Regions from separate parts of the Stenotrophomonas sp. TWI587 genome, predicted to be linked through region 2. Evidence: predicted binding sites of a transcription regulator. Region 2 holds the regulator's gene; the other holds the start of a gene.

Region 1 (3,404 bases), on a different contig from region 2:
AAACCACTGGGCCGATTGGATGCAGCGGGTCATCGCCCGCCTTGAGCAGGGCGATCCAAGTGCGCCGGAGAGCCTGCTGCGCGCCTATGGCGGCATGGGGTCGTTCAATGATCTTGCGTTGGGGCAGGACTACAGTAGTGGCCACTTCCAGTGGCGAGTGGACGCTGGTGAACTCAATGAGCGTCTGGACGCATTGCGCGGCCGTGCCTGGGAACTGGCACGGGCGATCCGGGATGCAACAGCCCGCCCGCGTTGATCACAACGCCTGCCGCCCCGTCAGCACCGGATAGGGGTTGATTGATTCGCCCTTCCACCACTGCTTTTCCGGGCCCAGTACATGGATCTCGAAATGCAGATGGGGTGCCTCCGGACTCGCGTTGCCCGTGCTGCCGACATAGCCGATCACCTCACCGCGCTTGACCGTCTTTTTCTCCGCCAGACCGTCGGCGTAGCGGTCCAGATGGGCGTAGTAATAGCAGTACCGACCGCTCGGTTCGAACTGGTACACGGTGAGCCCGCCCCGCACGCTGTCGAACAGTTTCTCGACGGTGCCGTCGGCGACCGCCAGCACCGGCGTGCCGTTCGGCGCCAGGATGTCGATGGCATCGTGCACGCGGCCATCGCTGCGCGCATCGGTGAAGGTGTCCTGCAACTGGTCCGCACGGATGCCCTGCACCGGCAGCAGCAGGGCCCCACCCGCAGTTGCAGGAGGCGATGCGACACCGCCGGCATCAGGCGCGGGCGGCAGGGGCGTGGTCGGGATAGGTGCGGGTGCGCGGGCCGGGGGGGATGGCGGCGGCGCATCGAGTGCGGCACGGGTGGAACTCGTGGCCGAGCCTACCTTCGCTGGTTCGGCGGCGCCGAGGCGGGCCGAGGGCCCTGGCCCCAGCAACCAATAGCCGACCACACCCAGCACCAGGCCCACCGCCAGCAGTCGCAGGGTTTTCATGCGCTTACTCCTGCATCACCACGGGCACGGAGGCATCCACCGCGTCGGCCACCTGCAGCGCATCCCAGTTGGTTAGGCGCACACAGCCGTGCGACTCGGTCTTGCCGACGTGGCCAGGCTCGGGCGTGCCGTGCAGGCCGTAATGCGGCTTGGAAATGTCGATCCAGACCACGCCGACCGGATTGTTCGGGCCCGGCGGCAGCACCGCCTTGCTGTCGCCGGCCTTGGCGTCCCAGAACAGCTTGGGGTTGTAGTGGAAGGTGGGATCGCGCGAGATGCCGAGGATCTTCCACTTCCCGATCGGCAGCGGATCATGCTTGCTGCCGGAGGACACCGGGAACTGCGCATACACCTTGCCCTCGGCATCGAACAGCCGCAGCGTCGAGTCGGATTTGTCGATCACCAGCTTGCTGGCCTTGGCCAGCGGCGTGACGGCGATATTGGGCACCTGGATCACGCTGCCGGCCTTGCCCAGGTCCACCCCGGGATTGAGCGTCTTCAGCAGGTCGGGCGAGGCGTGGAAGCGTTCACCGAGCGCTTCCTCCACCGAGCCGAAGCCCAGCGATGTCAGCTTGGCCTGTTCGGCCGGGCCCTTCGGGACGGGCTGGAACGGGCCGGCCACATCCTCGGCCGTCAGCGTGTAGCGCACCAGCGGCGGGGCGCTGTCCGGCTGCAGGGCCTTCCAGGTCGCATCGTCCAGCTCACCGGTCACCTTGATACCGCGGGCGGCCTGGAAGCCAGACACCGCGCGCTTCTGGTTGGAACCCACTTCGCCATCGATCTGCCCGGGAGAGAAGTGCGCGCGGTCGAGAAGCACCTGGGCATGCAGGTCCGAGCGCGGCCCGGTGGCCAGCGGCGTGCCGGCCGTGGCGGTCGTCGGTGCCGCGGCAGGTGCCGTCTGCGCAACCGCCCAGACAGGGGCCGCCAAGGCCAGGGCGAGGGCGGACAGGCGGGCGATCTGATGCAGGCGAAGGGTCATCGGCGATTCCAGGAGAGACGTGCTTCCACCATGCCTGCCGGACATGCGCAGCGGCCGTGAAAAGCCTGACGCGCGGCTGAGCAGGGTCACGGCCTCAGCCAATGTGTCCGCTACGTGAACCCGTTCACCCGTTGACACGCCCACGGATCAAGGCCGCCCAGGGAAGGCCGATACCAGTGCACCCCCCACGTTTGGAAGTTGTCATGGATTATTTGCGGAACGTCAGCGTCGTCTGGCGGCTTGGCCTGGGCTTTGGCCTGTTGCTGCTGCTGGTGGCTGCGGTCGTCGCCATCGGCGCGACCGGCAGCGCGGAACAGAAACAGTCGATGCAGCAGGTGGTCGAGGTCAATGTGGCCAAGGTCCGGCTGCTGTCGGAAATGCTCGATGCCAACAACCAGATGATGGTGGTCCGCCGCGAGATGCTGATCCGCCAGGGCGATCGCCTGGCCGATGACGAAGTGCGCATCGCCAACCTGGTGAAGCGTTACGAGGCCAGCTGGACTGCCTACCAGGCGTTGCCCACCAATGCTGACGACAAGGCGATCGGCGACGCCATCGCGGCTGCACGTGCGGTCGCGCGCCCGCTCAACAAGCAGATGAGCGAACAGCTCAAGCAGGGCGATTTCGCCGGTGCCACCGCGTTGACGCTGGGCGCTGTGCAGGAAGCAGCCAACGCCTGGAACAAAGCCCTCGGCGATGGTGTGAGCTACGAAGAAACGCAGAGCCGCCAGGCGGCCGCCGAGGCGATCCGGCTGGGTGAGCGCACGTTCCTGCAGTTGCTGGTGCTGGGCGCGATCGCGCTGGTGGTCGGCATCACTGCCTCGGTGTTGATCGGACGCAGCTTGACCGGCCCGCTGGCACGCGCCGTCGGCTTGGCCACCCGCATGGCCAAGGGCGACCTGGAGCAGGACTTCCGCCTGGGCGGCCGCGACGAAATCACCCAGCTGGGCAATGCGATGGCCACCGTGCGTCAGACCGTCCAGGGCGCGATCACCGCGCAGCTGGACATGGCCGGCCAGCATGAAGCCGGCGCCATCAGCTACCGCATGGACGAGGCCGCCTTCCCGGGCGATTTCGGGCGCATGATCCGCGCGACCAATGAGCTGGTCGGTTCGCACGTGGCCGTCGAGTTCCACATGGTGGAGGTGATGCAGCGCTACGCCATCGGCGATCTGAGCCGCGATCTGGACAGCTATCCGGGCGAAAAGGCCGTGCTGACCACCACCATGGCCACCGTCAAGGACAGCCTGATGGCGATCAACCAGCAGATCGAAACGCTGGCTTCGGCGGCGCGCGCCGGTGATTTCTCGGTGCGTGGTAGCGAGCACAGCTTCCAGTTCCAGTTCCGCGCGATGGTCGCCCAGTTGAACGGGATGATGGCCAGCTCGCAGAGCAGCATCGCCGACCTGTCGCAGGTGCTGCGTGCGATCTCCACCGGCGATCTGACCTCGCGCATGGATGGTCACTACGAAGGCG
Region 2 (3,404 bases):
GCCGGTATCAGCCGCGACGTGGCCATGCAGATCCCGCTGGACACCGAAGCCCACCGTGGCCGTGGCCTGATGTTGGGGTTGCTGTCCAAGAAGCTGCCGATCGCCCCGGTCGACCCGCTCGAAGCGGGCGGCGTGATCGCCCTGGTCGGCCCCACCGGTGCCGGCAAGACCACCACCATCGCCAAGCTGGCCTCGCGCTTCGCCGAAGCCCATGCCGCCCGCGATGTGGCCCTGGTCACCACCGATACCGGCCGCATCGGCGCCCGCGAGCAGCTGTACGGCTTCGGCCGCCAGCTCGGCATCGCCGTCCACGAGGCCAGCAGTGGAAGCGATCTGAACCAGCTGCTGGAACGCCTGAAGGACTACAAGCTGGTCCTGATCGACACCGCCGGCCTGGGCCCGCGCGACCGTGCGCTGGCCGCCCAGCTGCAGTGGCTGCGGGCCGCCGAGCAGATCCGCACCCTGCTGGTACTGCCGGCCAACACCAGTTTCGGCGACATGGACGAGGTGGTCCGCCGCTTCAGCGCCGCCAACCCGCAGGGTGTGGTGCTGAGCAAGCTGGACGAGACCGGTCGCTTCGGTACCGCCCTGTCGGTGGCCGTCGACCACCGCCTGCCGATCACCTGGGTCACCGATGGCCAGGACGTTCCTGAAGACCTGCACCGTGCCAGTGCGGCCAATCTTGTACTTCGCCTTGAAGATTTGCGCCGCGCGGCCGATATGCCCTGCAACCCGGAGTTGAACCATGCCGTCGCGTGAGTACGCCAAGCTGACCCAGACCTTCCCGTTGTCGGCTACCCGAAGCCAGCCGCTGGGCCCGGTCCGCACCATCGCCGTCACCGGCGGCAAGGGCGGCGTGGGCAAAACGAACGTTTCGGCCAATCTGGCCGTGGCGCTGGCGAGCATGGGCAAACGCACCCTGCTGCTGGATGCCGACCTGGCCCTGGCCAACGTCGATGTGATCCTGGGCCTGAAGCCGACGGTGACCCTGGCCGACCTGGTCGCCGGGCGCTGCACGCTGGAGGAGGTCATCATCGAAGGCCCCGGCGGCGTGCTGGTGGTGCCGGCCGCCTCGGGCCGCCGCAACATGGCCGAGCTGCAGCAGGCCGAGCACATCGGCCTGGTCAACGTGTTCTCCGAGCTGGAGCGCGAACTGGACATCATGGTCGTGGACACGGCCGCGGGCATCACCGACGGCGTGCTGACCTTCTGCCAGGCCGCCCAGGACACCGTCGTCGTGGTCTGCGATGAGCCGGCCTCGATCACCGACGCCTACGCCTTGATCAAGGTGCTCTCGCGCGAACGCGGCGTGGACCGGATCCAGGTGGTCGCCAACATGGTGCGCGACCCGAATGAAGGCCGGGTGCTGTACGAGAAGCTGACCCGCGTCTGCGAGAAGTTCCTCGCCGATGTGTCGCTCAACTACCTGGGCTGTGTGCCGCAGGACGACTGGCTGCGCCTGTCGGTCCAGCGCCAGCAGCCGGTGGTGAAGGCCTACCCGTCCAGCCCCTCGGCGCTGGCATTGACCGAGATCGCACGCCGTACCGCACGCTGGCAGGCCCCGACCGAGCCACGTGGCGGCGTCGAGTTCTTCCTGGAACGCATCCTCAAGCAACGCGGGGTGACCGCATGAAAGGCGCCGCACAGTACAAAGAGGTCCAGCGGGTCGCCGCGAACGAGTGCATTGCCCAGCACTCCGACCTGGTCCGCCGTATCGCCCATCACCTGGCGGCACGCCTGCCGGCGAGCGTGGAAGTGGACGACCTGATCCAGGCCGGCATGATGGGCCTGATCGAAGCGTCGCGCAGCTACGACGCCGACCAGGGCGCCTCGTTCGAGACCTATGCCTCGATCCGCATCCGTGGCTCGATGATCGATGAGATCCGCCGTGGTGACTGGGTGCCGCGCTCGGTCCATCGCCGGGCCCGCGACGCCGCCGCCACCATCCGCCGGCTCGAACAGAGCACCGGCCGTGCCGCCAGCGCCACGGAAGTGGCCGCCGCGATGGACATGCCGCTGCCCGACTATCTGCGCCTGATGGAAGATGCCTCGCGCGGCCAGGTGCTGAGCCTGGAATCACGGATCGAAGACCAGGGCGAGCTGGACACCGTCGCCCAGGGCGGCCCGACCCCGCAGCAGGTGCTGGAGCGCGGTGAGTTCGGGCGGGAGCTGGGCAACGCGATCGGGCTGCTGCCCGAGCGCGAACAGCTGGTCCTGTCGCTGTACTACGAGCAGGAACTGAACCTGAAAGAGATCGGCGCCGTGTTGGGCGTCAGCGAATCGCGCGTGTGCCAGATCCATGGCCAGGCCGTATTGCGCCTGCGTGGCCGACTGAAAATCTTCGAGGCGGCCGACGCCGGCCTCGAGAACCATTAAGACCGAGGAAAGAGCTTTGGACAAGAACATGCGTATCCTGATCGTCGACGATTTTTCGACCATGCGTCGTATCGTCAAGAACCTGCTGGGCGATCTGGGCTTCACCAACACGGCCGAAGCCGAGGACGGGCATGCCGCGCTGATGCTGTTGCAGAGCCAGCCGTTCGATTTCGTGGTCACCGACTGGAACATGCCGGTGATGACGGGCATCGACCTGCTCAAGGCCATCCGCGCCGACGCCAAGCTCAAGACGCTGCCGGTGTTGATGGTGACCGCTGAAGCCAAGCGCGAGCAGATCATCGAAGCGGCCCAGAACGGCGTCAACGGCTACATCATCAAGCCGTTCACCGCCCAGACCCTGGAAGAAAAGCTCGGCAAGATCTTCGAGCGTCTGGCGGCGAGCGCCTGATGGAAACCCTGAGCGACAAATCAGCGCTGGTGCAGCGCCTGCAGGATGCACTGGCCGCGCTGGAATCAGGCGACGAAGCGGCGTGGCGTCAGGAAATCGACGCACTCGCCGCACTGCGCACCCAGCCGATGATGGCCGGGTTGAACCGGCTCGCCCGCGAGCTGGGCCAGGCGCTGGGCGAGCTGCCCAGCCTGCCCAGCGAAGCCGGCGAACTGGACGATGCCTGCGCACGCCTGGATCACGTGGTGGCGATGACCGAACAGGCCACCCACCGCACCCTGGACCTGGCCGAAGAATGCCGCACGCTCACTGAGCAGCTGCGCGCCAATGGCTTGACGGCCGACCAGGACCAGCAGCTGGACCGCATACGCCACAACCTGACCGAGATCGCCCTCAGCCAGAGCTACCAGGATCTCACCGGGCAGATCATCCGCCGCGTGGTGGGCATCGTGCGTCGCGTGCATGAGGGCTTCGGTGCACTCGGGCTGCCGCCGCAGGACGACACCGCGCACAAGCGCGACAACGGCCTGGCCGGCCCGGCCGTGACCGGTCTGGACCGCCACCAGGTTTCACAGGTCGACGCTGACGACCTGCTCTCCGATTTGGGACTTTAACGATC

Evidence for each region. Region 2 encodes FliA, which starts transcription of late flagellar genes. Its sites were predicted from a motif close to TAAAGTTTNNCNNNCNNNGGCCGATAA; they were not measured.
Region 1: the regulator FliA is predicted to act here: its motif matches at 2,076-2,102, upstream of ABE464_RS09590 (methyl-accepting chemotaxis protein).

Annotation. Positions count from the first base shown of each region.
Region 1 covers NZ_JBDJMW010000005.1:48,352-51,755, forward strand. Annotated here, with positions in the region: gene ABE464_RS09575 (hypothetical protein) at 1-256, shown strand, start outside; gene ABE464_RS09580 (M23 family metallopeptidase) at 257-949, opposite strand; gene ABE464_RS09585 (L,D-transpeptidase) at 954-1,928, opposite strand; gene ABE464_RS09590 (methyl-accepting chemotaxis protein) at 2,132-3,404, shown strand, end outside.
Region 2 covers NZ_JBDJMW010000001.1:542,582-545,985, reverse strand. Annotated here, with positions in the region: gene ABE464_RS02515 (AAA family ATPase) at 1-759, shown strand, start outside; gene ABE464_RS02510 (MinD/ParA family protein) at 746-1,633, shown strand; gene ABE464_RS02505 (RNA polymerase sigma factor FliA) at 1,630-2,376, shown strand; gene cheY (chemotaxis response regulator CheY) at 2,393-2,785, shown strand; gene ABE464_RS02495 (protein phosphatase CheZ) at 2,785-3,399, shown strand.